Regions from separate parts of the Mesorhizobium sp. CO1-1-11 genome, predicted to be linked through region 2. Evidence: predicted binding sites of a transcription regulator. Region 2 holds the regulator's gene; each other region holds the start of a gene.
What was found. Region 2 encodes LexA, which represses DNA repair genes until DNA is damaged. Its sites were predicted from a motif close to TGTTCNNNNTGTGTTCNG; they were not measured.
Positions count from the first base shown of each region.

Region 1: LB554_RS21285 (YifB family Mg chelatase-like AAA ATPase) is a predicted target of LexA. The motif match lies at 5,766-5,783, and genes of this name have one in related genera.
Region 3: dinB (DNA polymerase IV) is a predicted target of LexA. The motif match lies at 4,169-4,186, and genes of this name have one in related genera.

Region 1 is NZ_JAIUHE010000018.1:78,521-89,048, reverse strand. It holds gene LB554_RS21305 (putative bifunctional diguanylate cyclase/phosphodiesterase) at 1-685, opposite strand, end outside; gene LB554_RS21300 (GtrA family protein) at 892-3,123, opposite strand; gene LB554_RS21295 (glycosyltransferase family 2 protein) at 3,120-4,355, opposite strand; gene gshB (glutathione synthase) at 4,575-5,516, shown strand; gene LB554_RS21285 (YifB family Mg chelatase-like AAA ATPase) at 5,872-7,404, shown strand; gene LB554_RS21280 (class I SAM-dependent methyltransferase) at 7,430-8,050, opposite strand; gene LB554_RS21275 (malate synthase G) at 8,228-10,411, opposite strand.
Region 2 is NZ_JAIUHE010000022.1:97,972-108,499, reverse strand. It holds gene gltX (glutamate--tRNA ligase) at 181-1,605, opposite strand; gene LB554_RS23975 (ComEC/Rec2 family competence protein) at 1,709-4,162, shown strand; gene lexA (transcriptional repressor LexA) at 4,156-4,899, opposite strand; gene LB554_RS23965 (GntR family transcriptional regulator) at 5,299-6,072, opposite strand; gene LB554_RS23960 (ABC transporter substrate-binding protein) at 6,222-7,208, shown strand; gene LB554_RS23955 (ABC transporter ATP-binding protein) at 7,267-8,046, shown strand; gene LB554_RS23950 (ABC transporter permease) at 8,052-8,975, shown strand; gene kynU (kynureninase) at 9,024-10,271, shown strand; gene kynA (tryptophan 2,3-dioxygenase) at 10,335-10,528, opposite strand, start outside.
Region 3 is NZ_JAIUHE010000017.1:92,219-102,746, reverse strand. It holds gene xth (exodeoxyribonuclease III) at 1-644, opposite strand, end outside; gene LB554_RS20615 (DUF3606 domain-containing protein) at 664-846, opposite strand; gene ligD (DNA ligase D) at 978-2,915, shown strand; gene dinB (DNA polymerase IV) at 2,928-3,968, opposite strand; gene LB554_RS20600 (ImuA family protein) at 4,235-4,996, shown strand; gene LB554_RS20595 (Y-family DNA polymerase) at 4,911-6,431, shown strand; gene LB554_RS20590 (error-prone DNA polymerase) at 6,428-9,694, shown strand; gene LB554_RS20585 (hypothetical protein) at 9,878-10,528, opposite strand, start outside.

The DNA of each region.
Region 1 (10,528 bases), on a different contig from region 2:
GCGCCAGAGTCTCGAAGCCGATGGTGCGGCGCGTGGTGAGATCGACGATCGGCTGGAAATGCGGCTCCACCTCGCCGGCCGAGACGGCGCGGCGCAGCGCCTGCTCGATGCGGGTGACGCGTTTGGCGGCCTCCTCCATCTCGCGGGTGTAGACGACGACGCGGCCGCGGCCGGAGCGCTTGGCATGGTAGAGCGCCGTTTCGGCCTTGTTGATGAGGATCTCGGTGGTCTCGTCGCCGGAATAGAACAATGAGCAGCCGACCGAGGCCGAGAGCCTGGCGGTGCGCTCGCCGACATCGTAGGGCGCCGACAGGATCTCGATCAGCATGCGGGATTTTTCCGCCGCCGCCTCCTCCGAGAACACCAGCGGGTAGAGGAAGGCGAATTCGTCGGCGCCGATGCGGCAGACCGTCGAATGGCCGTCCATCGAGGCGCGCAGCCGCATCGCCACCTGGATCAGGATGTCGTCGCCGGCCTTGTGGCCGAACAGGTCGTTGATCGGCTTGAAACCATCGAGGTCGAGAATGCCGACGGTGAAGGGCGCGGGATCGTCGGAACGGTCGCTGATCAGGCGATCGACCTTGTCGAAGAAGCGGCGATGATTGCCAAGCCCGGTCAACGGATCGGTGAACGCCAGATCCGTGCTTTCCCTGTTTGCCTGACCGGTGCCAAACGGAGTTTGCATCGGTGTCCCTGTTCGTCCTGCTTTTGTCGTCGGAATTTATTTCCAGACTGGCAGCAAACCCTTTAGGAAACGTATCCCACGGACCGATTTTTGTGGCCGGAGCATGATCCCGAAAAGGGGTCCGGCTTTCGCCGCGAGCGGTGCCCAAACCGTAAGCCGGATAGCTTCGTGAAGCCGGCTACAAGATCCGTCAAGCGCTTGGATTTTCAGCCGTTTGGCTTGACGCGATACAGTTCCAGGGGTCTTCCCTTGGTCTCCGCCACCGGCTCCAGCCAGACCGGCACGTCCCCGCTCATCAACCTGGCCAGGAAACCGTCCGGTGCCCTGGCCATGAGCAGGCGGCTTTCCGCATTGCCACGGCAGAGTGCGACAAGGCCGACATGATGCCTTTCGACAACGGTTCTGGCATCGGCATCCGAGCCCAGCAAGGCATCAAGCGCGACCAGATTTCCGGCGACGTTGCGGTGGTAGAGTCCGGCCAGCACGCGGTGACCAGTAAAGGCCAGTATCGGCGAGCCAAGATTGGAGAGCGAAAGCACGGTGGTGGCCGGCATCAGGCCGAGCGCCGCGAACGATGCCTTGCCGAGGCAAGCCGTGTCTGCGGCCTTGGCACCGGTGGCAGCCGCGTCGGTTTGGAAAGCACTCGACGCCGCCCCGGCAGCGCCTGCCCAGATTGCATTTACCGATATCAGCCAGGCTGCGGCCATCCTGAGTAAGGAGCCGTTGGACGGACTGGTTTGCGCACGCTGCCGCCAGCGGGCGATCCATGCCGCAAGCGGGATCACCGCGAAGGCGATGGAGAAGGTCGAGCCGCGAACTTCCCAGGCGCTGACCAGGAACGCCATAACCAGCAGCGAGCCGACAAGGCTGTCCTGCCGACGCCAGCCATGGCCGACGCGGAGCGCCATCAGGATGATGGCCACCAACGGCGTGGCAAACCGTGCCACCGCTCTGGCCGGATCATTGGTGACGATCTGGAACAGCGGCTGCGCCTCGTCGATATGGCTGAGCCACATCTCCTTCAGGCGCGGATCGAGGTTGGCATAGGGCGAGGCCAGGCATTGCGGGAACAGGAATACAACCACAGCCGCAAGGGCTAGCCCAAGCAGGCCGAGCGAGGCCAGGCGGCCGGCGACGGTGGCACTGGTGGCCTTCCATGAAGCGATGATCGCCAGCCCCGCGCCGGCAAGTCCGGCGACGGCGAACTGCACAATCGAAAATGTGTCGCACTGTGCCTGGGTCCATGCGGATGCCGGGACGGTGGCGACGAAGACGAGAGCCGAAACAGCGGCGACGCCCAGGCCAAAGCCCCTCGCGGTCAGCCTTTCCCGAGCACCATTGCCAAGGAACAGCAGCGCGACAGCGGCGCCAAGGGTTCCGGCGTAGGGAGCGCTTTCCATGCCGATGGCCACGCTCAGCGTGGCGCAGGTGCCCGAGAGCAAGGCGGCCGGCCGCAGCAAGGGAGCCTCGAGCAGCAAGGCAAGGCTCGCCAGGATCAGCATCAGCTGCACATTGTGATGATCCAGCGAACCTGGGGAGAAAATGCCGAGGTAATAGAGCGCGGCGCCACCGACGACGGCGGCGGGCAGGACAGCGTGGCCGCCGGCGAAAGCGCGCGCGGCGCGGATGAGGAAGAAGACCGCCAGCCAGAACAGCAGGGCAGGCCAGGCCACCTGCACGATCTGTTCAGCCAAGGCGACGTTGCCCGTCAGGGCCGATACGGCAAGGACGCCAAGGGCCAGCGGCGCGTCGAGCAGCCGCGACCAATGCATGACGAAGCCGCCTTCCAGTCCCATCCTGTACTGGTGCAGGTCGAACCAGCCCTGGCCGGCCAGAAGATCGCGGACCTCGACCAGTTGCAGCAGGCTGTCATTGTCGCCCGCGGGATTGGCCAGTTGCGGAAATCCGGCGATGGCATAGACCAGGAGCGGCACCAGGGCCGCGAGCAGCGCCGCCAGCATGTCCGCCCGCCAGGAGGGACAGGCGGTTTCCTTGGAAGGCATCGCGGCATGGCCAGCGGTCATTTTCCCGGGATAGCCGTGGCCGCGCGCCGGAAACACCCAAAGCCTCGAGACCAGATAACTGATGGTGCTTGTCACGACCATCGTCAGCGCCGACATCGCGACGGGCGACAGGCCGAAATGCGTTACCGCCACCTGCGAGACGAGGCCGGCAAAAGCGGCGCATCCGGCTTGCAGGGTAAGATAGCGCGGGAACGCGACCTTGTGATCGTGTTCCGCACCGAACGTCCAGCCCCGTTGCGCCCGATAGGCAATGACGAACGCCGTCGCATAAGCCATGGCACTACCGGCGAACGGCGGAACGCCCAGCGAAACCAGCAGCCAGGAGAGCGTGAAAAACGATCCCGCCGCACCGATGCCCACCACCATGAAGCGGAACGGGCGCGCCTGGACAAGCGCCGGCAGCACGTCGGTCATTGTTGCTCGCGTGCCGTCGTTTCCCGCGACAGCCCGGCCTTCAGCCGCTTGACAGGTATCTCCAGCACACCGAGCAGGAATGCCGAAAAGAAGACCTGGAACGAAATGACGATCAGGCTCAAGCCCAGCACGACGATGCGCGGAATTTCGGAATCGTTCAGCGGACCGAAGCCGAGATGGGCCCAGCGCGCCACGGCATAGAGGCAGAACAGGAAGCCGGCGGCAAAGCAGATGCCGGCATTGGCGGCGAGACGGTCGGTGCTGATGGTCCTGGTCAGCCAGTCCGACCCGCGGCTTGGCGGCAGGATGCCGGTAATTTCGGCATAGTATCGCGAAATGGCACCGAAGGTGATGAGCTGGATGCCGGTGACGATCATGAAACAGGCGGCGACGAAGGTGTTGAGATCGAGCGAAAGATTGTCGACCACCCGCAAGGGGCCGAACACCAGCAGCGCCGCGAACAGCGTGCCGAGGCCGGAAAGCACCGCCCCTGGAATGAAGAACATCCAGCGCGGATTGTAGACCAGCAGGAATTTGAGATGCCGCCAGCCGTCGCGCCAGGTCCTGAGATGCGGCGGCCTGCTGCGGCCGTCGGGCTTGAGCGTGGTCGGCACTTCCTCGATGCGCAGCCCGGCAAGCGCGCTGCGCACCACCATTTCGCTGGCGAATTCCATCCCGGTGGTCTGCAGATCGAGCTTCCTGATGCTGCCGGCGTTGAAGCCGCGCAGGCCGCAGTGGAAGTCGCCGGTCTTGATGCGGAAGAACAGGCGGCCGACGAAGCTCAGCACCGGATTGCCGAGATAGCGGTGCAGAGCCGGCATGGCGCCAGCCTCTATGCCGCCGTGGAAGCGGTTGCCCATGACCAGGTCGGCGCCGCCGCGCAGCCGCGCCACGAATGCCTCCAGTGCACCGAAATCATAGCTGTCATCGGCATCGCCCATGATGATGAAGCGTCCCCTGGCGGCAGCGATGCCGCCCAGAAGGGCCGCGCCATAGCCCTTCTGCGCCACCGGGACGACACGAGCACCGCCTTGCGCTCCGATCTCCCGCGAGCCGTCGGTGCTGCCATTGTCTGCGATCAGCACCTCGCCCGCTATGCCGGATTGGTCGAGAAAGGCCTTGGCCTTGCCGATGCAGACGGCGAGCGTCTCGGCCTCGTTGAGGCATGGCATCAGGATGGTGAGTTCGAGCTGCTGGGTCGAGGCTGCGCGGACGGCAGTGAGCGCGTTCATGATCGTCGTTCCATCGGGTGCCCGGCGCTGCGTCAGGTCGGCCGGCTGCATTCGAAGCTTACCGTCGCACGGCAAGGCTTAAGAAAGCGATGATGTCAGTCCTCGTCTTGTCTGCAACCGGCAGACGCGCCTTGCTGATCCCAATGTTCAAAACGTCGCGATTGGCAGAACGCGCCGCGACGCTTATATCGCTTGCGTCGACTATGCTGGGGACCTGCCATGAAGTTGAAAATCGCCGTCCAGATGGACCATGTCTCCACCGTGTCGATCGCCGGCGACACCTCGTTCGCCCTGTCGCTGGAGGCGCAGCGGCGCGGTCACCAGCTGTTCCACTACACGCCCGACCGGCTGTCGATGCGCGACGGCAAGGTGTTTGCCCGCATCGAGGAGATGACGGTGCGCGACGAAAAGGGCAGCCACTATTCGCTGGGCGAAAAGGTGCGCACCGACTTGTCCGAAATGGACGTCGTCCTGCTGCGCCAGGACCCGCCCTTCGACATGAACTACATCACCACGACCCACATCCTCGAGCGCATCCATCCAAAGACGCTGGTCGTCAACGACCCGGCCTGGGTGCGCAACAGCCCGGAAAAGATTTTCGTCACCGAGTTCCCGGACCTGATGCCGGACACGCTGATCACCAAGGATCCGCTCGAAGTCGCCGCCTTCCGCAAGGAATTCGGCGACATCATCGTCAAGCCGCTCTACGGCAATGGCGGCGCCGGCATCTTCCACATGCTTGAAGCCGACCGCAATCTCGCCTCGCTGCTCGAAATGTTCGGCCAGATGTTTCGCGAGCCCTATATCGTGCAGCGTTACCTGAAGGATGTGCGCAAGGGCGACAAACGCATCATTCTGATCGACGGCGAGCCGGTCGGCGCCATCAACCGGGTGCCGGCCGAGCACGACTCCCGCTCCAACATGCATGTCGGCGGCCGCGCCGAGAAGACCGAGTTGACGACACGCGAGCGCGAAATCTGTGCCCGCATCGGGCCGTCGCTGAAAGAGCGCGGCTTCATCCTGGTCGGCATCGACGTCATCGGCGACTACATGACCGAGATCAACGTCACCTCGCCGACCGGCGTGCGCGAGGTCAAGCGCTTCGGCGGCGCCGACATCGCCAGCCTGTTCTGGGACGCGGTGGAGGGGAAGCGGACATAATTTGTTTTCAGTTTGTGTTAACCATGTTCCGCTTTTGCAGCCGGGCACAACCGGCGCGCAACCTGTGCGGCTACCGGTTGCGCCAATGTTCCCGATTTGATCAAGAGTGGCGCCTCAGAGCCGGCGCTGTTCGCGCTCTCCCTGACGTCAGCCGTCTGGGACCCAATCTCGGAACAGCTTGATCTTAGGCGTGTTGCGGCGGCTTTCGGAATGCACCAGCCAGTAGTCGCTCCATGCGCTCACCTCACTTGTTCCTGTAATGTTCTTGCCCTGGGCTGAAATCTGTGGTTGTCTTGCGTTGACGTCGCTCGCGGCCCGTTAAGGGGCAAGGGCGAGCCGGCATCGGGGGCAGACAATGGTGGCGCGGGTTCGTACGGTCGCTTTCCAGGGCATCGAGGCGGTGCCGGTCGACGTGCAGGTGATGATCGCGCCCGGCAAGGTCAACATGCATATCGTCGGCCTGCCAGACAAGGCGGTGGCGGAAAGCCGCGAGCGGGTGCAGGCGGCATTGCATGCGTCGGGCCTGTCGATGCCGTCGAAGAAGGTGACCGTCAACCTGGCGCCCGCCGATCTGCCGAAGGAAGGCAGCCACTACGATCTGCCGATCGCGCTCGGCTTGATGGCAGCCCTTGGCGCCATTCCGGGCGACATGCTGGCTGGCTATGTCGTGCTGGGCGAGCTGTCGCTCGACGGTACGATCACTGCCGTTGCCGGTGCCTTGCCGGCGGCGATCGGCGCCAATGCCGAAGGCAAAGGGCTGATCTGTCCCTTCGCTTGCGGGCCGGAAGCGGCCTGGGCGGGGCGGGAATTCGACATTCTCGCGCCCCGCAGCCTGATTGCGATCGCCAATCATTTCCGCGGCACGCAGGTGCTGTCGCGCCCGGAGGCCGGCATCCGCGCCGCACCGCGCGACCTGCCCGACCTTGCCGACATCAAGGGCCAGGAGACGGCGAAGCGGGCGCTGGAAGTGGCGGCCGCCGGCGGACACAATCTGCTGATGATCGGTCCGCCGGGCTCAGGCAAATCGATGCTGGCGCAGCGCCTGCCGTCGATCCTGCCGCCACTGGCGCCGAAGGAACTGCTCGAAGTCTCGATGATCGCCTCGGTGGCCGGCGAACTCGGCGAAGGCAAGCTGACCGACCGGCGGCCGTTCCGCGCCCCGCACCATTCGGCCTCGATGGCGGCGATGGTGGGCGGCGGCCTGCGCGCGCGGCCGGGCGAGGTGTCGCTCGCTCATCACGGCGTGCTGTTCCTCGACGAGTTCCCCGAATTCACGCCGCAGACGCTCGATGCGCTGCGCCAGCCGCTTGAAACCGGCGACTGCATGATCGCACGGGCCAACCATCGCGTCACCTATCCGGCCCGCATCCAGCTGGTGGCGGCGATGAACCCGTGCCGCTGCGGCATGGCCGGCGAACCGGGTTATCGCTGCCTGCGCGGCGATCGTTGCCGCACCGATTACCAGGCGCGCATTTCAGGTCCGCTGCTCGACCGCATCGATCTCAGGATCGAAGTGCCGGCGGTCTCGGCCAGCGACCTGATCCGGCCGGATCGAGCGGAAAAGAGCGCCGACGTGGCGTCGCGCGTGGCGCGTGCCCGCACCATCCAGCGCGAGCGTTTCGAGCGGCTCGGCGTCAACAGCGCCACCACCAACGCGCATTGTTCTCCAGCCGTCATCGAGACGATCGCCATGCCCGACGCCGCAGGCCTGTCGCTGCTCAAGGATGCCAGCGAAAAACTCGCCTTTTCGGCGCGGGCCTACCACCGGGTGCTCAAAGTGGCGCGCACGCTCGCCGACCTCGACGCCAGCGAATGTGTCGGCCGCATCCATCTGGCCGAGGCGATTTCCTATCGCATGAGTTCGGAGCGCATGGCGCAGGCGGCGTAGCCGCGTTCCGCCCAGCTCCGGTTACCTATCGCAAGGTCCCGATGAAATGCAGGCGACGGTCGAAAAACACGCTGGCCGGGAACGGATAGAGCGACAGCTTCTCACGCCAGGTGCGGGGTGTGATGCCCGCGGCGGCAAAAATGGCGTCCCACTCGGCCTTCGAGAGATAGTTGTAAGGCAGGCGCACATTGTGCCCCTTGTTGCCCACCCAATCCATGAAACGAAGCGTCTGGTAAGCCGCGAAGCCTTCGCGCAGGTGATCCTTGATGACAACGCCCTTGCGCGCCACCCGGGCCGCCTCGCGCACGAGATGGCCCGGGTGGTCGGCATGATGCAGCACATCGACAATCGTCACCCAGTCATAGGAGCCATTCGCGGCGGGAATGGTGCTGCCATCGAACAGTTCTACCGGGATATGGGTTTGCGGCCTGATCAGCACGTCAATGCCGCGAAACGTCAGCCCCGGCTTTTTTTCCATGATCGCCTTGGCGATGGAGCCGTCGCCGCAGCCGAGATCGAGAACGGTGCCGGCCGGGCCCAGTTCGTCGGCCAGCCGGTCGGACAGGATGCGCACGCGGCGCTGGAAAACCGCCCGGTCATGGACGGAATTCAACAGTTTCTTTTCGATCGCCATCGTGTTGGCCATGCCAATGCTCCCGAGCCTTCCAGCCAGCACTAACTGAAAAAAGCAAAGGAACCGTATCCAGCCATAAGAGCCTGCCGCCTTCGGCACGACATTGCCGCTGGGGCTGACGCCGCCGTCTTCGCCGCTCGATGGCCGACTACGCGGACCGGCGACATCCAGTCGGCGCTCCAAACCCTTTCAACGTGGCATCGCCCTACCTTGACGGGCCTTCAACTCCAGCCTGCGCTTGTGCAGCACAGGCTCGGTGTAGCCGTTGGGCTGGCTTGTTCCCTTGAACACCAGGTCGCAGGCGGCCTGGAAGGCGATGGAAGCGTCGAAGTCGGCGGCCATCGGCCGGTAGAGCGGGTCGCCGACATTTTGCAGATCGACAATTGCCGCCATGCGCCGCAAGGAATCCATTACCTGGATTTCCGAGCAGACCTTGTGGCGCAGCCAGTTGGCGATGTGCTGCGAGGAAATGCGCAGCGTGGCGCGGTCTTCCATCAGGCCGACATCGTTGATGTCGGGAACCTTGGAGCAGCCGACGCCCTGGTCGATCCAGCGCACGACATAGCCCAGAATGCCTTGGGCATTGTTGTCGAGTTCGCGCTGGATCTCGTCGGGCGTCCAGTTCGGCCGCACGGCCACCGGCACCGACAATATGTCGTCGAGCTTGGCCTTGGGCCGGCTCTTCAGCGCCGCCTGGACCGCATGGACATCGACCTTGTGATAGTGCGTGGCGTGCAGCGTCGCCGCCGTTGGCGATGGCACCCAGGCGGTGTTGGCGCCGGCCTTGGGGTGGGCGATCTTCTCGGCCAGCATCGCGGCCATCAAGTCGGGCATCGCCCACATGCCCTTGCCGATCTGGGCGTGGCCGGCGAGCCCGCATTCCAAGCCCGTGTCGACGTTCCAGGCCTCATAGGCGGAAATCCAGGCGGCCTGCTTCATGTCACCCTTGCGGATCATCGGGCCGGCTTCCATCGAGGTGTGGATCTCGTCGCCGGTGCGGTCGAGGAAGCCGGTGTTGATGAACACCACGCGCTCCCTCGCGGCGCGGATCGCTTCCTTGAGGTTGATCGTGGTGCGCCGCTCCTCGTCCATGATGCCCATCTTGATGGTGTTCCGGGCCATGCCGAGCAGGGCTTCGACACGATCGAACATCTCGACGGCGAAGGCGACTTCCTCCGGGCCATGCATCTTGGGTTTCACGACATACATCGAGCCGGCGCGAGAGTTCATCCGCCGTCCCTTCGGCCCGACATCGTGCAGCGCGATCAGGGCCGTCATCGCCGCGTCCATGATGCCTTCCGGCACCTCGTTGCCGTCGCGGTCCAGGATGGCCGGATTGGTCATCAGGTGGCCGACATTGCGCACCAGCATCAACGAGCGGCCAGGCACGGTCACCGTGCCGCCGGCAGGGGCGATGTAGGCGCGGTCGGGGTTGAGCTTGCGGACGAAACTCTTGCCGCCCTTGCTGATTTCTTCGGTGAGGTCGCCCTTCATCAGGCCGAGCCAATTGCGGTAGACGACGACCTTGTCCTCGGCATCCACGGCCGCGACCGAATCCTCGCAGTCCTGGATGGTGGTCAGCGCCGATTCCAGGATGACGTCGGCAATGCCAGCCGGATCGGTGCGGCCGATCTGATTGTCGCGGTCGATGACGATCTCGACATGCAGCCCGTTTTTCACCAGGAGCACGGCTTGCGGATTGGCGGCGTCGCCGCGATAGCCGACGAATTGCCTGGGATCGGCCAGCGTCGTCGAGCCGGCGCCGGCGCTGAGCTTCAGGGCGGCGTTGGCAATCGACAGGCCGTTGACCCCTGCCCATTTGCCAGAGGTGAGCGGCACCGACTGGTCGAGAAAGTCCTTGGCCCAGGCGATGACCTTGGCGCCGCGCGCCGGGTTGAAGCCCTTGCCCTTCTCAGCGCCATCCGTTTCGGGGATGGCGTCCGTGCCATAGAGCGCGTCATAGAGCGAGCCCCAGCGTGCATTGGCGGCGTTGAGCGCATAGCGCGCGTTCATCACCGGCACCACCAGCTGCGGTCCGGCCACGACCGCGATTTCCGGGTCGACATTGTCGGTCGAGACGCTGAAGGCCGGCCCTTCCGGCACGAGATAACCGATCTCCTTCAGGAACGCCTTGTAAGCGTTCATGTCGATGGGCGCGCCATTGTCGCGATACCAGCCATCGAGCTTTTCCTGCATGGCATCGCGTTTTGCCAGCAGCGCCCGGTTCCTGGGCGCCAGATCATGGACGATGACCGAGAACCCGTCCCAGAAACGCGCCGCTTCGATGTCGAGGCCGGGCAAAGCTTGGTCGACGACGAAGTCATGCAGCTCGCGGGCAATGCGCAATCCGGCGATCTCGATGCGATCGGTCATCAGGCTACTCCAGATGAAAGGCTTTGCGGGCGTTTGGCATGTCAGGGGTGCAGGGTCAATTCAGCTTAGGGTGTAGGTGGGGCATTTTGGGCGGTTGGCCAATCTCCCCGAGGAGGG
Region 2 (10,528 bases):
AAACTCCTTCTTGTTTCCTCATGCCGGCAAAGGCAAAATCCGCAGAGCGACACGTCGAAATCACCGCAATGCGCGTATTCGCCACCGCATTCTAGGAGGTGCGTGCCAGATTGGGCCAAGGCCTAATGTTGCACTGCGAAACCCGCCTTTCAATGCCAATCTTCTTGGGCCAGTTTGCTCCTAATCGATTTGATCCGCTACGCGCGCCAGGCTTTCCTCACGCCCCAGAACGGCAAGCACGTCGAATACGCCCGGTGACGTGCTCTTGCCGGTCAACGCAGCCCGCAACGGCTGGGCCACGGCGCCAAGCTTGTGCCCGCCAGCCAGCGCAAAGTCGCGGATCGCGGCCTCGGCCGTGGCCGCCGTCCAGTCGCCTGACAGCGACTTCAAAGCTTCGTGAGCGCCACGCAGGATCTTGCGCGCGTCGTCATTGAGCAGGAGTGCCGCCTTGTCGTCGATCGGCAGCGGCCGCGCGGCAAACAGGAAGGCGGCGCCGTCGACAAGCTCGACCAGCGTCTTGGCGCGCTCCTTCAGGCCCGGAAGTGCTGCCAGCAGCTGCGCCTTGTTCTTCTCGTTGAGCCGCGCCGCCATCGCCGGGCCGCCCTCCAGATAGGGCAAGGTGGCGATAAAGATATCGAACAGCTCGGTGTCGGCCATACGTCGCATATGCGCGCCGTTGATCGCTTCCAGCTTGGCGAAATCGAAGCGCGCCGCGCCCTTGTTGACGTCGCCAATGTCGAACCACGAGACCATGTCCTCGATCGACATGATCTCGTCGTCGCCATGGCTCCAGCCGAGCCGCGCAAGATAATTGAGCAGCGCCTCCGGCAGATAGCCCATGGCGCGATAGGCTTCGACGCCGAGCGCGCCATGGCGCTTCGACAGCTTGGCGCCGTCGGCGCCGTGAATCAGCGGGATATGCGACATCGACGGCACGTCCCAGCCCATGGCGTTGTAGATCACGGTCTGGCGGGCGGCGTTGGTCAGGTGATCGTCGCCACGGATGATGTGGGTGACGCCCATGTCGTGATCGTCGACGACGACGGCATGCATGTAGGTCGGGTTGCCGTCCGAACGCAGGATGATGAAGTCGTCGAGATCCTTGTTGGGGAAGCGCACGTCTCCCTGGACCCGGTCCTGCACCACCGTCTCGCCCTCGGCCGGTGCCTTGATGCGGATGGCGCCCCTGACGCCGGACGGCGCCTCCGACGGGTCGCGGTCACGCCAATGGCCGTTATAGCGTGGCGGTAGGCCCTTGGCGCGTGCAGCTTCGCGCATTGCCTCGAGCTCGGCTGAAGTCTCGTAGCTGTAATAGGCCTTGCCCAGGCGCACCAGCTCCTCGGCCACCTCGCGATGGCGCGGCGCGCGCTCGAATTGGGAGACCGCGTCACCGTCCCACGAAAGGCCAAGCCAGGTCAGGCCATCGAGAATGGCCGATGTGGCCGCATCGGTCGAACGCTCGCGATCGGTGTCCTCGATGCGCAGCAGCATCGTGCCGCCGGTATGCTTTGCATAGAGCCAGTTGAAGAGCGCCGTGCGCGCGCCGCCGATGTGCAGATAGCCGGTCGGCGAGGGGGCAAAACGGGTGATGACCTTGTCGGGCATGGAACTCTCGGAAAACGTCTGAAGCTGGGTGCAGAGCGTGCGGACTTTCGCGCGTTGCGCGTTCATGTAGCATAGGACGTCGAGGGCGCAAGGGGCAGACCCGATGACTGGACGAGGCCGGGGCTTGGATCGGGGCGAGGATGCCGCTATCGGCGTCAGCGAGCGATCCCTGTTTGCGGCGCCTGCGACGATCCCACTGCCATCTCCGCTCGTGGCTGCACCCGAAACCAGGTCGCTGCAGGCAGGTGGGCAGGCGCCGGCGCCGGCTCCTGCCGCGGGCAGGATCGTGCGCGTGCGCCGGCAAATCGGCCTGGTATCCTTGCCTCGCCTGCGCCATGGCGTGGCCCGGGCGGCGGAGCTTGAACTCGACCGGGGCATCGCGTTCCTGCTGGTGCCGGTCTGTCTGGCCGTTGGGGCGATCGCCTATTTCTCGCTGGCGTCCGAGCCCGACTTTGCAAAGCCCGTCGCGGTCGTGGTGCTGATGGCGGTCTGTGCCTTCGTCTCGCGTTCCTGGCCCAAAACCCATCTGTGTCTCATGGCAGTGCTGTTGTGCGCGCTGGGCCTGCTCGCGGCGAAGGTCGAAACATGGCGAGCCGGAACCCGGATGCTGGGTTCGGAAATCTCCACGCAACTGACCGGCCGCGTGGTCTCGCTCGAAGAGATGGAGAGCGGCCGCATCCGGCTGACCATGGACGTGATTTCGACCGCCCGGCCAAAACTGCGCTATGCGCCGGAAAGGGTCCGGCTTTCCGCACGCAAGATACCGCCGGGAATGACCGCCGGCTCGCTCATCACAGGCTACGCCAAACTGTTGCCGCCGACCGGCCCGGTGCGGCCGGACAGCTACGACTTCTCTTTCGACAGCTATTTCGCCGGCATCGGCGGCAGCGGCTTCTTTCTCGGCAATCCAACGGTTGTTTCCGCCGACGACGGTGAGATGCCGCTATCGGCTCGCCTTTTTTCAGGCATCGAAAATGCCCGCGAAGCCATCGCCGACCACATCAGGGGCAGCGTCGGCGGCGCTGAAGGCGAGATCGCGGCGGCGCTGATCGTCGGCGTGCGCGCCGGCATACCCGATGAAATCAATGAAGCGATGCGGCGTACCGGCATCTATCACATCATCTCTATTTCGGGACTGCATATGGCGCTTGTGGCCGGCACCATCATGGGTCTGCTGCGTGGTGCCTTCGCGCTGTTTCCAGACTTTTCCGCGCGCCGGCCGGTGAAGAAATACGCGGCCGCCGCCGCACTGTTCTCGATCGCCGCCTATCTCATCATTTCCGGTGTCGTCGTTGCCGCCGAACGCAGCTTCATCATGCTGGCGGTGATGCTGATTGCCGTCTTCTTCGATCGCGCTGCCCTGACCATGCGCAATCTGGCGATCTCGGCGATCGCCGTGATCCTGGTCTCGCCTCACGAGGTTGTCGGCCCGAGCTTTCAGATGTCGTTCGCCGCGACCGCGGCCCTGGTTGGCGCTTATGCCGGCTGGGCCGATCACCATGCAGGAAAGACGCGGCCACCGCCGCCAAAGCGTTCCCTGGCGGGATTCCTGACGCGAAAATTCCTGCTGGCGACAGGAGGATTGGCCATGACGTCCATTATCGCCGGCAGCGCCACGGCACTGTTTGCCATCTGGCATTTCCAGCGGGTATCGCCGCTCAGCCTGTTCGCCAATCTGGCCGTGATGCCGATCGTGTCGGTCGTGATGTTCCTGGCCGTCGCCAGCGCCCTGCTGATGCCATTCGGACTGGATTGGCCGGCTCTCTACCTTATGGGCAAGGGCCTGACAGCAATGATCGCCGTGTCGGCGTGGATATCGGAGCGCTCTCCGGTCGATGGAGTCGGGCTGATTTCGCAGCAATCCGTGCTGCTGGTCACCGTCGCGCTGGTTATCGCGACGATGGCGACGACATGGCTGCGGTTCGCGGCGCTGCCATTCGCGCTTGCCGGCCTGTTGACTGTGTCGCACACGCGCGCGCCCGATGTGCTGATCTCGGAAGATGCGCGGCTGGTCGCGCTGCCGATCGGCAATGGCGAACTGGCCGTCAACCAGGAACGTCCGAACGAATTCGCAACCGACAACTGGAAGCGCGCCCTGATCTCCGAAACAATCGTCAAACCGGAAATGTTCGACACGACAGACGGGCAATTCGATGTTGCCAGTCCCACCGACCTGCCGCCAGGATCGCCTTTCTACTGCCGCGAAGGCCTGTGCCTTGCCAGGCACCCTTCCGGCGCGATCATTGCCTATGTCGAGGACCGCAAGACCACCTGGAAAGCCTGCGCTTTCGCCGACCTGATCATCGTCAATGACGCAACCGCCTATGACGTCTGCCACAATCCACTGGTTCTCGTCGTCACCAAACGGCAGCTCGCCCGCAAGGGAAGCGCTGCCGTCTTCTTCAATCCCCAGTCGGCCACGACCCGGGCCGCGATCGCATTCGCCGTCGACGGACCATACCGGCCCTGGCACGAACAGCGAAAATTCTCACGCGAGGCGAGGGGGCTGCCGCCGTACAAAAAACCCGACAAGCCCGATGGCAAGCCGGCTCAGTAGCGCCTGATCAACCCGACCAGCTTGCCTTGTACCTTGACCCTGTCCGGCCCGAAAATGCGTGTTTCGTAGGCTGGATTGGCGGCCTCGAGCGCGATCGAAGCGCCTTTGCGGCGGAACCGCTTCAGCGTCGCTTCCTCTTCGTCGACCAGTGCCACGATAATTTCGCCCGGGCTTGCCGTGTCGGCATTGCGGATAATGACCGTGTCTCCATCGAAGATACCGGCCTCGATCATCGAGTCGCCCTTGACCTCCAGCGCATAGTGCTCGCCGCCCATGATCATGTCCGGCGGCACCGAGATCGAATGCGTCTGATGCTGGATGGCATCGATCGGCACACCGGCGGCGATACGGCCCATGACCGGGATGGACACGGCTGAAACCGCATCGTCGTCGTTGCCGGCCGCGGGCAGGCGCGAAGGCGCAGCGGCCGGCCTGATCTGGCGTCCGGCGCTGCCTTGGCCAAGGCTGCCTTGGATGATGCTTGGCGAGAACTTCTTTGCCGCATTGAGGCCCGGCGCGATCGAGTCCGGCAGCCGCAGCACTTCCAGCGCGCGTGCCCGATTGGGTAGCCGGCGAATGAAGCCGCGCTCCTCCAGCGCCGTGATCAGGCGATGGATCCCCGACTTGGAGGCAAGATCGAGTGCTTCCTTCATCTCGTCGAAGGAAGGCGGTATCCCGCTTTCCTTGAGCCGTTCGTGGATGAACATCAGCAGTTCATGTTGCTTGCGTGTCAGCATGGCGGCCCCCAAGACATTGAACGAAAGGTTGAACCAGAATCGAAAAAACAAACCCAGAACAAACACTATCTGTTCCAGTTGTGTTCTGCAACCGTTTAAAGTTTAATGAATTTGTTAAGGGGTCGGAAGTTTTTTGCCCGCGACGGCGGGCAGCAACCAGCCCTTTCCGCCATCGGCAGGCGCATTGAAATCGTTTTGGTTAATGGCCTGTGGCCCATCCGCCGACGAGGCTTTGGCATCAGCTAGTTGGAAGGTTCTCCTCGGGGGGACGTATAATTCGCGGAGCCATTATTCGCGGAACGAAACGAAACCAAAATGCCAACGATTGGTAGCTTCGGGCGGCCATGGATCCGGGCGTTCGGCGCACCGGCCAGCGCGTTCGAATAGGCGTCGCTGAGGTTATCCCGAACCCGCCTTCAAGCTGCCGGCGCGAGCGGCGTATCTGGTAGCGCCGCTGTCTTCGCTGTGGACATAGACGTGCAGTGTGTAGCCGATATGCGCCGTCATCAGCGCCTTGGCCCGCTCGATGTCACGGTCGAGCGCCGCTTCCATGATCGCGGTATGGTGTTCGATCGCAATCGCTTCGCGCAGCGCTTCGATTGCCTCTTCATAGCCATCCTTGAGGCCGGCCGCGGCCCGCAGTGTCGGCGCCAGACCAAGAAAGCGATGATGCCGGCGCAGCTGATCCGAGATCGTCGAGCGGAACCGCAACAGCCAGTCGCATGTGGCGGCGCTCAGCAGCGCCGCATGGAAGGCCTCGTGGTTCTCGTCCCATCTGTCGACGGCCGCGTCCGAGGGATCGTCGACCGCCGTCTTGCAACGCGAGAGCCGGTAGTAGGCGGTGACCACGGCATCCTCCCACTCCCTGCCGCCTTTTTCCATCGATTCGAGGAACAGGGGTATCTCGACCACCATCCTGGCGCGTGCCAGATCCTCCAGCTCGGCCCGCGACACCGGAGCCACGGCAAAACCACGATTGCTGATGGCGGTGACCAGGCGTTCGGCCTCGAGCCGCGACAGGGCTTCGCGCAACGGTGTCCAGCCGACGCCATAGGTGCCGCGCAGCGCACTCAGTTTGAGCGGGGCGCCGGGCATGAGGCGCGTGGTCAGGATGTCGCGCCGCAACAGCTGATAGGCGGCTTCCGTTTTTGTGGAACTCGTTTCATCCCGCATGGTGATCAATCCGTCGTCTGGCGAAAGTATATATGATATTGGGTCACAGCAACAATTATATATAATGTTTGACACAGACCGGCGGACTCACCATGATCGCCGTAGCCGCCGCGTTTCCAAGCGGCCCTGATCAAATCTGGGAGGAAATGATGTTGAAGTCGAAATCCGCTTGGTTGTCGGGCTTGGCCCTGGCAGGCGCATTGATGGTCAGTGCCGGCAGTGCCGCGGCCGATCAGATCCGTATCGGCATTGCCAATTTCGGCGAGCATCCGCAATTGAACGCCGCCATAGCCGGCTTCAAGAAGGCGCTGACGGATAACGGCTTCGTCGAGGGCAAGGACGTCGTCTACACGGAGAGCCACACCAATTTCGATGCGTCGCTGGTGCCGCAGATGATCGCCAAGCTGCAGGCCGAGCAGCCCAAGCTGATCTACACCATCACCACGCCGGTCTCACAGATCGCCAAGAAAGCGCTCGCCGGTTCCGGCATTCCGATCGTTTTTGCCGCGGTCACCGATCCGGTGGCGGCCAAGCTGGTGCCGTCATGGGACGCCGGAGACGAAGGCATGACCGGCGCCAGCGATCTGCAGGACGTCGCCGCGGTGATGGCCTTCACCAAGAAGCTGCTGCCGAACGCCAAGCGCTTCGGCGTGCCTTATAATCCCGGTGAGGCCAATGACGTTGCCTTGGTCGAAAAGATCAAGGCGGCGGCACCGGCCGCCGGTTTCGAGGTGGTGGAGGTCGGCATCGACAACGTCAATGACATCCAGCAACGCATCGCTTCGCTCGCCGGCAAGGCCGACGTGATCTACGGCCCGGCCTCGAACCTGATCCAGCCGGCGATCGCCGCTGTCTCCGCGGCCGCGCGCCAGGCCGGTATCCCGGTCGTCAACTCCGATGACAGTGCGGTCCGTAACGGCACCGTGCCGGCGAGCTTCGCGGTCAATTACACGCAGGTCGGCGTCAACGCCGGCAACATCGCCGCCGAGATCCTCAAGGGCAAGGATCCCAAGACGATCGCGCCGTCGCGCCCGGCCTACAAGGACCACATGGCAACGATCTCGCGCAAGGCGATGGCCGCGTTCGGCATCGAGATACCGGCTTCAATGGCCGATTGCGGCTGCATCGTCGACTAACATCGGAACTGCCGGGGTGACGGCGTCGGCGCCGCTATCCCGAGGTCAGGGAGAAACGATGCTCGAGATTCGATCCGCGCGCAAAGTGTTCTACAAGGGCCAGGCCGACGAGAAGGTCGCGCTGGACGGTCTCAGCCTGTCCTTGGCCACCGGAGAGTTCGGCATCGTCATCGGCTCCAACGGGGCCGGCAAGAGCAGCATGCTCAACGCCATTTCCGGCGCCCTGATCCTCGATTCCGGCCAGATCCTGATCAACGGCGCCGACGTGACTGCAATGCCGGTGCACAAGCGCGCCGCGAAACTGGCGCGCGTGTTCCAGGACCCGATGCGCGGCACCGCCGCCAGCATGACGGTTGCGGAAAACATGCTGCTGGCCGATTTGCGTAGCCAAAAGCGCACCTTGCGCCCGGGGCTGAACACCACCCGGCTTGCGTCCTACAGGGAACGACTGTCGATACTGGGTCTCGGTTTGGAAAATCGTCTCGACACGCGCGTCGACCTGCTCTCCGGCGGGCAGCGGCAATCCTTGTCGCTGATCATGGCGGTCGGCGGATCGCCGGACTTGCTGCTGCTCGACGAGCATACCGCGGCCCTCGACCCGCGCACGGCCGAAATCGTCATGCAAGCGACCGTGCGCGCCGTCAACGCGCTGAAACTGACGACTTTGATGGTGACCCACAACATGCAACACGCCGTCGATTATGGCAGCCGGGTGATCATGCTCGATGCGGGCCGGGTGCTCCTGGAAGTCGCCGGGCAGGAGAAGGCGAGGGTCACGGTTATCGATCTGATCGGCCATTTCTCGGTCAAGACCGATCGCATGTTGCTGGCGAGCTGATCATCATGGGGTTTGTTGGGGACGTTCTCACCAGCTTCGTCGCGATCATGCCGGTCACCCTGGCGCAAAGCCTGATCCTGGCCTTTGTCGTGCTCGGGATCATGATCCCGTTTCGCATGCTGAATTTTCCCGATCTCACCAGCGAAGGCGCTTTTCCGCTGGGCGGCTGCGTCTGCGGCGTTCTCCTTGCCGCCGGCGCATCGCCGCTGATGGGCGTTGCTGCCGCCCTTGTCGCCGGCTTCGCGGCGGGCTGCTGCACCGCCTTCATCCATCTGCGCTTCCGCATCCACACGCTGCTTGCGGGCATCCTGATGATGACGATGCTCTACAGCATCAACCTTCGCATTATGGGCAAGTCCAACCTGTCCGTCTTCGGTTCGCCCTCGGTGTTCGACTGGGTGCCGTTCGCGCGGCCGGGTTTCCCCGCCAGCAAGATTGTCGTCGCGGGTCTCCTCGCGCTTGCCGCCTTCATGCTGCTCTACATGTTCTTCAGGACCGAGAAGGGGACCGCCGTGCGCGCCGTGGGCGCCAATCCTGACATGGCCGAAGCGCAAGGCATCAATGTCTGGGCCGCGACCATAGGCGGTGTCGGGCTGGCCAGCGCTTTTTCGGCGTCAAGCGGTGCGCTGATGGTGCAGTCGCAAGGGTTCGCCGACGTCAATATGGGCCTGGGAATTCTCATCAACGGCCTTGCCGCGCTGATGATCGGCGAAGCCGTCGTCGGCAAGCAAACAGTGTGGCGGCAATTGCTGGCGCCCTTCGCCGGCGCGATCATCTACTACCAGCTGGTGTCGTTCTGCCTGGCGGCCGGCATGCCGCCGCCTGACCTGAAGCTTGCCACGGGCCTGTTCGTACTGGCCATGCTTGCCTTGCCCAGCCTCAAGCGCAGCCGGGGGCCCGCACCGGTTCGCGAAGCGATTCGTGAGTAACCCGGCGTGAATGACCAAGGCGTGAATAACCAGGGAATGTCACAAATGATGCCTACGACGCTCGATCTCGCAGCCGTCGATGCCATGGATGCGGCGGACCCGCTGCGTGCCATGCGCGACCGGTTCATCTTGCCGGAAGGCGTGATCTACCTCGACGGCAATTCACTCGGCGCCGCGGCACCCGCCGTCTTCGACGAGCTGCGGAAAGCCGCGACCCAGGAGTGGGCGCAGGATCTGATCCGTGCCTGGAACACCGCCGGCTGGTTCGACATGCCGGTCGCGCTCGGCGACCAACTGGGGCGGCTGATAGGCGCGGCGACCGGCCAGACGGTGGTCTGCGATACGACCTCGATCAACATCTACAAGGTGCTGCATGCCGCACTCGGCATGCGGCCGGACCGCTCGGTCATCGTCGCCGAGGGCGACAGCTTTCCAACCGATCTCTACATGGCCGAAGGCGTGGCCTCGACGCGCCCCGGCACGGTGTTGCGGCTTGAGGGCGTTGATGCGCCGACCATTGAGGAGCTGATCGACGAGCGCGTTGCGGTCATCCTGATCAACCACGTCAACTACAAGTCCGGCCAGCTGCGCGACATGGCGGCACTGACATGCAAGGCCCATCAGGTCGGAGCGCTGATCGTCTGGGATCTCTGCCACACCGCCGGCGCGCTGCCTGTCGAGCTCGACAGCGCCAATGCCGATTTCGCCATCGGCTGCACCTACAAATATCTCAATGGCGGCCCGGGCGCGCCGGCCTTCATCTACGCCGCCGAGCGTCATCACGATAAAGTCCAGCAGCCGCTCAGCGGTTGGTGGGGCCATGCGCGGCCCTTCGCCTTCGAGCAGGGTTATGCGGCCGGCAGCGGTATCCGCCGGTTCCTGTGCGGCACGCAGCCGGTGTTATCGATGCGGGCGCTGAAGGGGGCGCTGGATATCTGGGACGATGTCGACATGGCGACGGTGCGCAAGAAGAGCATCGCGCTCACCGACCTGTTCATCCAGCTCGTCGAGACCAGATGCGGCGCCTACGGCCTGGAGCTGGAAAGCCCGCGCGACGGCAATCAGCGTGGCAGCCAGGTGTCCTTCCTCCATCCCAACGGTTACCAGGTGATGCGGGCCTTGATCGAGCGCGGTGTGATCGGCGATTTCCGTGCGCCGTCGACGATCCGCTTCGGCTTCACCCCGCTCTATGTCGGCTACGCCGATGTATGGCAGGCGGTCGAAGTCCTGGAAGATATCCTGCGCACTGGCGCCTGGCAGTATGCACGCTTCGCGGTCAAGACGGCAGTGACCTGAAGCCGGCGCGAAGTCGGGAAAAGTGTGACACGGTTTCCCACAGGAATTGCGTCAGACGAGAGTTCAGAGCCGGGTGCGAACCGTCCACAGTTCCGGAAACAGGACGACTTCGAGCATCTTCTTGAGATAGGAGGCGCCCGACGTGCCGCCGGTGCCGCGCTTCAGGCCGATGATGCGCTCGACGGTGGTGACGTGGTTGAAGCGCCAGCGGCGGAAATAGTCCTCGAAGTCGACCAGCTTCTCGGCCAGTTCATAAA
Region 3 (10,528 bases), on a different contig from region 2:
GAACTCCTGTCGTAGCCGCCGCCAAAGGAGAAATTCCAGTAGGTGTAGATGCCCTTGTCCGGATGGATGCGCCGAACCGCATCGATCCACCCATCCTTGAGCATCTCGGCATAGGCTTGCCGGCTCTCGGGGAAGTAAACCGCATCCCCCAGCCATCGTCGCGGCGCCACGGCGTCAATCGGAGTTGGAACGACATTGTAGTCTCCACACAGCACTGTCGGCGTTCCCGCTTTGAGCAGGTCCTGGCCATAGCTGATCAGGCGGTCGAACCAGCGCAGCTTGTAGTCGAACTTGGGACCAGGCGCTGGATTCCCATTCGGCAGATAGAGACAGCTGACAACGAGTCCTTTCACGTCGGCTTCAATGTAGCGGCTGTGGGAGTCATCGGGATCGCCCGGCAAGCCGCGCCGCCGTTCAACCGGGTCTACCCCGCGAGATAGAATGGCCACTCCGTTGTAGGATTTCTGGCCATGCCAGATAGCGCCATACCCCGCCTCCCGGATGGCCTGGGCCGGAAATTTCTCGTCGGACGTCTTGAGTTCCTGGAGGCAGACGATGTCGTAGTTGGTAGCCGTGAGCCATTTGAGGAGCACGGGCAGTCGACCATTGACGCCGTTGACATTGAAAGTAGCGATGCGAACCATCTGTCCTCGCGGCCGTGGCTCACTTCTTACCCAGCTTGTCCTCGACCTTCTTGCGACTATTGCCGACCGATTTCACGGCTGACTTGACGTCGGCCTTGCTGGCCCCCGTCTTGCCCGCCTCGTACTTCACCTCATGGTCCTGCCCGCCAGCGACCTTTGCGCGGTCCTGGCTGCGCCCGCGAGTTGTTTGAGTAGTGGCCATTTCTTCCTCCAGGGATTGCGTTCCAATTCCCAACAACGCGCCCAGACTCTTCCGGTTCAATTCATCGGCACGCGGTATGGAACTGAAACCCAGGGCAGAGTATTGAATCGTACTATGTATTCGGGTTCCCCATGTCGGCCGTAGAGGCCGCCTTCCCCAAAAAGCGCGCACGGCGCCGGGACTCAGAATCTACCCCGAGATACCCCCTACCCCGCTTTCGTCCTTTCCAACTCTGCACGCTCACCGACGACATACCGGCTGGCGCCGATTGGCTCTTCGAAATGAAGTTCGATGGCTATCGCGCCCAGGTCGCCATCTCGGGCTCGGAAGTCGTCGTCTACACCCGCAACGGCCACGACTGGACCCGCCAGTTCAAGGTAATCCTGCCGTCGCTTAAGGCGCTCACGAAGGGTTCGGCGCTGATCGATGGCGAGATCGTGGCCATCGACAGCCGGGGCCGCACCAACTTCTCCATGCTAAAAACCGGCATTGCTGCCGGCATGCCGCTCAAGTTCTACGCCTTCGATCTGCTGGAATTGAACGGCGAGGACTTGACCGACCGGCTCTTGCTCGAGCGCAAGGACCGGCTTGCGGACCTTTTGGGCGAGAGGGACCCGGACGACAGCCTGCAGTTTTCCAGCCATATCGCCGACAACGGCAAGAAGGTCTTCGACACCATGTGCGCCGGCGGCCACGAGGGCATCATCGCCAAGCGCGCGGACAGTCGCTATGTCGGCGACCGCACTGCCAGTTGGCTCAAGATCAAGTGCACGAAACGACAGGAATTCGTGGTCGGCGGCTACCGCCCAAGCGACACCGGCCGTGGCATAGCCTCGCTGATCCTGGGCACCTACGAAAACGGCAAGCTGATCTACCGCGGCCGCGTCGGCACCGGATTCACCGAGGCGATGCGCAAATCCATTCTCGCGCAGTTGGAGAAGCGGCCGCTGGACAAACCCGCCTTCGTCTCCGTGCCCCGCGACATTGCGCGACGCGCCCGCTGGGTAAAGCCCGAACTCGTTGCCGAGGTCACCTATTCCGAGATGACACCGGACGGCAGCCTGCGTCACCCGAGCTTTCAAGGCATGCGCGAAGACAAGCGCGCCGACCAGGTCGTGATGGAAATGCCCAAGACCGTCGCGACCACCGCCACGGCCAATCTCGATCCCGCTATGGGCAAGGAGATCGCCCGCGCTGTCGGCGTTAACCTGACCCATCCCGACAAGCTGATGTATCCCGGCACTGCGGTGACAAAGGCGACGCTCGCCGCCTACTACGCCGCAGTTGCCGAGAGGATGCTGCCGCACATCCAGCATCGGCCCCTTTCGCTGGTGCGCGATACCGACGGCGACCTGCAGCAGACCTTTTTTCAGAAGCACAAGCTGCCTGGCATGCCCAGGGCAATCCATGACGGCCAGTTGGAGAAGATGTCCGGCAAGGAGAGCCGCATTCTTTGGGTCGACGACCTGGCTGGGCTGATCGCCGGCGTCCAGATCAACGTGCTCGAGTTCCATGTCTGGGGAAGCTTGCGCCAGCAGCCAAACCTTCCACACCGGATAATCTTCGACATCGATCCGGACGAGGGCCTGGGCTTTGATGACGTCAAGCAGGCCGCGATCGACATCCGCGGCGTTCTAGATGCACTCGCCCTTCAATCCTGGCCGCTGCTATCCGGCGGCAAGGGCGTGCATGTCGTCGTGCCGCTCGTTCCCGAGGCCGACTGGGAAGCAGTCAAGAACTTCTGCCAGGACTTCGCCGAACTGCTGGCCCGCACGGATCCGTCCCGTTTCGTCGCGAATATGAGCAAGGCGCGGCGCAAAGGCCGCATGTTCATCGACTATCTGCGCAATGGACAGGGCGCCACGGCGATTTGCCCGTGGTCGACCCGCGCGCGGTCCGGTGCGTCGTGCGCCGTACCGGTCACTTGGGATGAACTGCCGACGTTCAAGAGTGCCAGCGCATTTGACGTTTTCGCTGCCGCCGCCCGGGCTCAGGAGTCCGACGCCTGGGAGGGCTATTTCGATGTCGAACAAACGCTGACAGAGCGTATCCGAAAAGCAGTCCGATAGCTGCAGCCAGTCCTAGATCGTCAGCGACATCTGCCGATCGGCCTCGGTTCTCTTTCCGCTTAGATTTGAAAGTGTCACCCCGAGCAGGCGGATCCCCTTGCTGACAGGAAATACCTGATCGAGGAGGGTGCCGCTGACGGTCGCTAGGTCGGCTTCGCCCTCGATGACGCCTCCGAACGTGCGGCTGCGCGTGATTTGCTGGAAGTCGGCGAATTTCACCTTCAATGTCACCGTGCGACCCTGGATCGATCTTTCCTCGCAATAGCGCCAGACCTTGGCGACCAATGGAGCCAGTTCCTTGCGAGCACTTTCGACGTCAAACAGATCGCTCGCAAAGGTGTCCTCAGCCCCCACGGACTTGCGCTCGCGGTCGGCCCGCACCGGGCGTTCGTCGATGCCCCGGGCGATCCAGTAATAGTACGGACCCGCCTTCCCGAACTTCTCCTCGAGAAACGCCAGGCTCTGTGCCCGCAGGTCGGCGCCGGTCTCGATGCCGAGCCGCGCCATCTTGTCGGCGGTTGCCGGGCCAACACCATGAAATTTCCGCACGGGCAAGGCCTCGACAAAGGCGGGACCCTGCTTCGGAGTGATAACGAACACCCCATCGGGCTTGTTCTGGCCGGAAGCGAGTTTGGCCAGAAATTTGTTGTAGCTGACGCCAGCCGAGGCCGTCAGGCCGGTTTCGGCCTTGATCTTCGCGCGGATCATTTCCGCAATCGTCGTCGCGACCGGAATGCCCTGTAGATTGTCGGTGACGTCGAGATAGGCCTCGTCGAGCGAGAGCGGTTCAATGAGTGGTGTGTGCTCGGCAAAGATCGCGTGGATCTGCTGGGAGACGGCGCGATAGACGTCAAAGCGCGGCGGCACGAAGATCAACTCCGGGCATTTGCGCTTCGCCGTGATCGAAGGCATGGCGGAACGCACCCCGAACCTTCTGGCCTCGTAGCTCGCAGCCGCGACCACACCGCGCGCCGCCGAGCCCCCGACTGCCACGGGCTTGCCGCGCAGGTCAGGGTTGTCGCGTTGTTCGACCGAGGCGAAGAAAGCATCCATGTCGACATGGATGATCTTGCGAAGGATGGCCGTCCCTTCACGCGGCTCACCAATTTCTTGGCCTATGTCGCTTCGCTCGCCCACTTCGCCGTCCCTGCATCACCTGCGGCATATCAAGATAGACCGCACCTCGATCAAGGGCCGTCTGGGATCAACTCTCGGAGCGGCGCAACGAGTCCAATTGACTCTCGGACAGCAAAGAGAACAAATAAGGAACATATCAGCCCCGAAATCCATTGGGAAGACAGTTTGAGAGTGTTTCGTTCATGGGTCAGCCGGCCGCCAGCCCTGCTATCGCCGCGCTTCGCGAGCGAATCGCGCGCCTCGAAGGCGGGCCGGCGCGCAACCGTGCGACACTTCCTTTCGGCGTTCCCACGATCGACAAGGTCTTGCCGGGAGGCGGGCTGGCGCTCGGGGCTCTGCACGAGGTCGCCGGCGGCCGTAACGGAGCGATCGATGGCGCCGCGGCGGCGCTATTTGCCGCCGGTATTGCCTCCCGCACCAAAGGGAAGGTGCTCTGGTGCGTCACCCGGCAGGATCTCTTCGCCCCTGCCCTCGCCCAGGCCGGTCTGCTGCCCGGCCGTGTCGTCTATGTCGAGGCCGGTGACGAAGCTTCCGTGCTCGCCTGCTTCGAAGAAGGGCTTCGCCATGGCGGTCTAGGCGCCGTTGTTGCCGAACTGGCGCGCCTCTCCATGACCGCCTCCCGCCGCCTGCAGCTCGCCGCCGAAGCGTCCGGTGCCATCGGCATCGCCATCCGCCGTTGGCGACGACAAACCGAGGCGACCGATTTTGGACAACCAACCGCCGCGGTTACCCGCTGGCGGGTCACCGCACTCCCCTCCCGTCCCTTGCCGGTTCCAGGCGTCGGCCGCGCTCGCTGGCAGCTGGAATTGATCCGGGTACGGGCGGGAGAAAGCGCCGATTTTGAAGTGGAAGCCTGCGATGACAAGGGTCGTCTCGCTCTATTTTCCGACCTGGCCGACGGATCGCCTAAGGCGCGCAATGGGCCAGTCCGCGCCATCGGCTGAAACCCCGATCGTCATGCTCGGTCGGCAGGGAAACCGGCGGCTCGTGCTGTCCGCCGATGCGGCGGCACGCGCGGCCGGCCTGCGCGTGGGCATACCAGCGAGCAAGGCTCAAATGCTGGTGCCCAACCTGCAGAGCTTCGACCTCGATGCAGCCGCCGATGCCGAGGCCCTCGAGAGAATGGCAATTTGGTCGCTGCGCTATGCACCGATCGTCGCCGCCGATCCACCCGATGGTCTCATCATCGACACCACAGGCGCCGACCATCTGCATGGCGGCGAGGAAACGATGCTTGAGGGGCTGGTGTGGCGCATGGCGGCATCCGGAATCGAGTCACGTGCCGCCGTCGCGGATACCTGGGGGGCCGCTCATGCCTGCGCGCGCTTTCTCGCCCGGCCGACCTTCGTCGCGCCAGTGGGGCACGCCCCGGCGATTATGCGCGGTCTTCCGATCGGCGCCCTGAGGCTTCCCAACGATATCGTCGAAGGCCTCCTTACGCTCGGTTTCGAACGGGTGGGCGAGGTCGAGGCGGCGCCCCGCGCCTCTCTCACCCTTCGCTTCGGGCCCGAACTCGGCCGTCGCCTGGACCAGGCCATGGGGCGGCGCAGCGAACCCTTCGAGCCAGCCCGCTCTCCCGAACTCATCGAGGTTCGCCGGGCCTTCGGCGAGCCGATCGGCGCCGCCGAGACCATAGCCCGCTATACTGGCAAGCTCGTCACAACCCTCTGCGAGGCACTTGAGGCCAAGGGGCTCGGCGCCAGCCGGTTGGACCTGCTGTTTCATCGCGTGGACAACCGCATCGAGGCCATTCGCGTCGGCACCGCAGTGCCAGTGCGCGATGTCAAACGGCTGACCCGTCTCCTGACCGACCGGATCGAAACTGTTGATCCCGGTTTCGGCATCGAGGTGATGACCCTGGCCGCGACGCTCGCCGAGCCCTTCGGCAGCAAGCAAATCATCTCCTCGCTAGTCGAGGAGCCGGAGCCCGACATCACCGATCTCATCGACGTGCTTGCCAACCGTATTGGCGAGCAGCGGCTCTACCGCTTTGCCCCGGTCGAGAGTGACGTTGCCGAACGCTCAGTCCGCCGCATCGCGCCGAATGCGCCGGACGACGGGACGAGTTGGCCCGGTGACTGGCCTCGCCCGCCGCGCCTGCTGACCCACCCCGAACCCATTGAGACGATGGCCCTGCTGCCCGACCATCCGCCGGTCTGGTTCAGTTGGCGCGGCATCCGGCATCGCGTCGCGCGGGCAGACGGTCCGGAACGCGTTTTTGGCGAATGGTGGCAGCGCGATGCCGAACTGATCGCGGTGCGTGACTATTTCCAGGTGGAGGACGAGTCCGGCGAGCGCTTCTGGATCTACCGCGCCGGCGACGGCGAGGATCCCGGGACCGGTTCCCACAAATGGTTCCTGCATGGGGTCTTCGCATGACCACCCCACGCTATGCCGAATTGCAGGTGACCAGCCATTTCTCGTTCCTCCGCGGCGCCAGTTCCTGCGACGACCTGTTCGCGCAGGCGGCCGCTCTCGGCATCGAGGCTCTGGCAGTTGTCGACCGCAACTCTCTGGCCGGAATCGTCCGGGCCCATCAGGCCGCCAAGGACACCGGCGTCAGGCTCATCGTCGGCTGTCGCCTCGATCTCGTCGACGGCATGTCCCTGCTCGTCTATCCCACCGATCGCGCCGCCTATTCCCGACTGTGCCGGCTGCTGACCCTGGGCAAGAAACGTGGCGGCAAGGCGCAATGCCATCTCGAATGGAGCGACCTGGCCGACTACGCCGAGGGCCTGATCGCCGTTCTTGTCCCTGACCGAGCCGATGACACCTGTGCCCTGCAACTGCGTCGGCTGCGGGAAACCTTCAGCGATCGCGCCTATCTGGCGCTGACCCTGCGCCGGCGCCCCAACGACCACGTCCGGCTCCACGAACTGTCCAACCTCGCGACGCAAATGCGCGTGCCCACCGTGGTGACGAACGATGTTCTGTTCCACGAACCCGGCCGGCGCATCCTGCAGGACGTGGTGACGGCCATTCGCCATAACATTCCCATCGACGAATTGGGCTTCCGGCGTGAGCGCCATGCCGACCGCTATCTCAAACTGCCCGAGGAAATGGCCCGGCTGTTTTCGCGCTATCCCGAGGCTCTCGCCCGCGCGCTCGAGATCGCGCGGCAATGCCGCTTCTCCCTCGACGAGCTCGCCTACCAGTATCCCGAAGAGAAGATGCTGCCGGGGCTGACAGCGCAGCAGGCTCTCGAACACCTCACCTGGGAGGGCGCGGAACGGCGCTATCCGGAGGGCGTGCCCGACAAGGTGGTGGCGCTGATCAAGCACGAACTGCGCCTGATCGAGACCCTGCAATACGCCCCCTACTTCCTCACCGTGAACGCCATCGTGCAGTTCGCGCGCAGCAAGGACATCCTGTGTCAGGGCCGAGGTTCGGCCGCCAACTCCGCCGTCTGCTACGTGCTGGGCATCACCAGCATCGATCCCGAGCGCAACAACCTGCTGTTCGAGCGGTTCGTCTCCCAGGAGCGCAAAGAGCCGCCGGACATCGATGTCGACTTCGAGCATGAGCGGCGCGAGATCGTCATGCAGTGGGTCTACGAGACCTATGGCCGCGACCACAGCGCCCTCTGTTCAACCGTGGTGCGCTATCACACCAAGGGAGCGGTGCATGACATTGGCAAGGCCCTCGGCCTGCCCGAGGACGTCACCAAGATGCTCTCGTCCCAGGTCTGGGGCCATGGCGAGGGTATCGACGAGAAGCGCGCCCGCGAGCTCAATTTCAACCTCAACGATCGCCGGCTGCGGCTGACGCTCGAACTCGCCCAGCAACTCGAGGGCACGCCCCGGCACCTGTCGCAGCATCCTGGCGGCTTCGTCCTGACCAATGACCGGCTCGACGATCTGGCGCCGATCGAGCCGGCTCGCATGGTCGACCGTCAGGTGATCGAGTGGGACAAGGACGATATCGACATCCTCAAATTCATGAAGGTCGACGTCCTGGCGCTCGGCATGCTCACCTGCATGAAGCGCAGCTTCGACCTCCTGGCGGAGCACAAGGGGATGACCCTCGATCTCGCCACCATTCCGGCCGAGGACCCGGCGACCTACGCCATGATCCGCAAGGCGGACACGGTCGGCGTCTTCCAGATCGAGAGCCGCGCCCAGATGTCGATGCTGCCCCGCATCAAGCCGCGTACCTTTTACGATCTCGTCGTCGAGGTCGCCATCGTGCGGCCCGGCCCGATCCAGGGCGACATGGTCCACCCCTATCTCCGCCGCCGGGCGGGCAAGGAGCCGGTCGAATTCCCGACCCCCGAGCTCGAACGCGTGCTCGGCAAGACCTTGGGGGTTCCCCTGTTCCAGGAGCAGGCCATGCAAGTCGCCATGGTCTGCGCCGTCTTTTCCGCCGGCGAGGCCGACCAGTTGCGCCGCGCCATGGCGACCTTCAAGCACACCGGCGGTGTCAGCAAATTCGGCGACAAGCTGATCGGCGGCATGATCAGGAATGGCTACACGCCGGAATTTGCGGCCAACACCTTCAAGCAGCTCGAAGGCTTTGGCTCTTATGGCTTCCCGGAAAGCCATGCGGCCAGCTTCGCCCTCATCGCCTATGCCTCGAGCTGGATGAAATGCCACCATCCCGATGTATTCTGTGCGGCTCTTCTCAACTCCCAGCCTATGGGCTTCTACCTGCCGGCCCAGATCGTGCGCGATGCCCGCGACCATGGTGTCGAGATCCGGCCCGTCTGCATCAATGCCAGCCGCTGGGACTGCACGCTGGAGCCGATCGGCGAGGACGGCCGCTTCGCGGTCCGCCTCGGCCTGCGCTTGGTCAAGGGCCTTGCCAATGCCGACGCGGCCGCGATCGTCGCAGCCCGGGCCGACGAGGCCTTCGCTTCCATCGACGATCTTTGGTATCGTGCCGGCGTGCCGGCGGCATCGCTCGTCCAGCTCGCCGAAGCCGACGCCTTCCGACCCGATCCCGGCCTGGCCCGGCGCGAGGCGCTATGGGCGCTCAAGGGGCTGCGCGACGAACCCCTGCCGCTCTTTGCCGCCGCCTCGGCGCGCGAACAGAAGACCGTCTCGGAAATCCAGGAACCGGCTTTGGCGCTGCGGCCGATGACGGCCGGCCGGGAAGTCGTCGAGGACTACGGTCATGTTGGCCTGACCCTGCGCAATCATCCGCTCTCGTTCCTTCGTGCCGATCTCGCCCGGCGTCGCATCGTCACCTGCCGCGAGGCCATGCAGGCGCGTGACGGCCGCTGGCTGGAGGCGGCGGGTCTGGTCCTTGTCCGCCAGCGGCCCGGCTCGGCCAAGGGCGTGATGTTCCTGACCATGGAAGACGAGACCGGCGCCGCCAACGTCGTGGTCTGGGTCAAGGTGTTCGAAAAGTTCCGCCGCGTACTGCTCTCGTCGTCGATGCTCGCCGTGCGCGGCAAGATCCAGCGTGAAGGAGAGGTCGTGCATCTCATCGCCAATTCCCTCACCGACCTTTCGGGTGAGCTCGCCAGCGTTGGTAATCGCGATGTACCGTTTCCGCTTCCGCATGGACCAGGCGACGAAGCCCATCACGGTGGACCAGGGATCGATCCGCGAAGCTTGCCGAAGGGTCTGCGGCCCCGGGACCTCGTCGATCCAACGCTGCAGGTTGAGCCGATCAAGGTGAAGACGCGAGACTTTCGCTAGCGCTCTCATCGTCCAGCCAGCCGTAAACGTAAAAGCGCTGGCTGATATGGGGTGGAAAGCTGAATGGTAGCCTTCGGGATCTGACTCGCGAAAGTCGGCCTTCGGCTAGTCATCACCACGTCCGCTCTTGCTCCGGCGCGGACCTGCACTTCGCTGCTTGGCGTGCAGTCTTGTGGGCTCCCGTCAGTAGTCCATGTTTGCGTGGGTGGTCCAATTATGGCCCCAGAGCTCGATCCACTGGGCGACGGCTTCTGCTCCCTTGGCCATCGCGCCAGCATACTCAGAGAGTGTCTTGGCATCAAATGAAGGATCGACGCCCGCATCAACGAACCGGTGCGGAAATACTAGCGGTCCCGTCGACAGCATGTCGTGGACTGCATCGAACACCGAGCAGCATTCCTCAAAGTTGTCGACCTTGATGGGAATGAATGAGAAGCGAGGACTGTCGGCAAAGTCCGAAAAATTCGCTGGAACGACTCCGATGCCCGGAAGGTGGAAGAAAAGCGATCCCCCGTCGTTTTCGACGCCGCCATGGCTGAAAGGATTGCGCAGGCGTTCCTTAATCCGCCGGAGCTTGCCTAATGTGACGCCAGCCTGATGATTGTTGTCGAGTGGGAAAACCGCCTTGAGCTTTTCGTCCCATGATTTTTCCAGGAACACCTCAAGGCCTCCTGACTCGAGCGGCTGGCCGCTGAAGGCCCGGAGAAGAATTAGTCTGTGCTCCATCGCGCTGAAGAAGGCCTCGATCATCGCGGTGGTGAGGAAGTACCCCTCGGTCTGTGCTGCATGCAGTTGGTTGAGCACAGCCGCGATCATCCCCACCGGCAAGCCTGC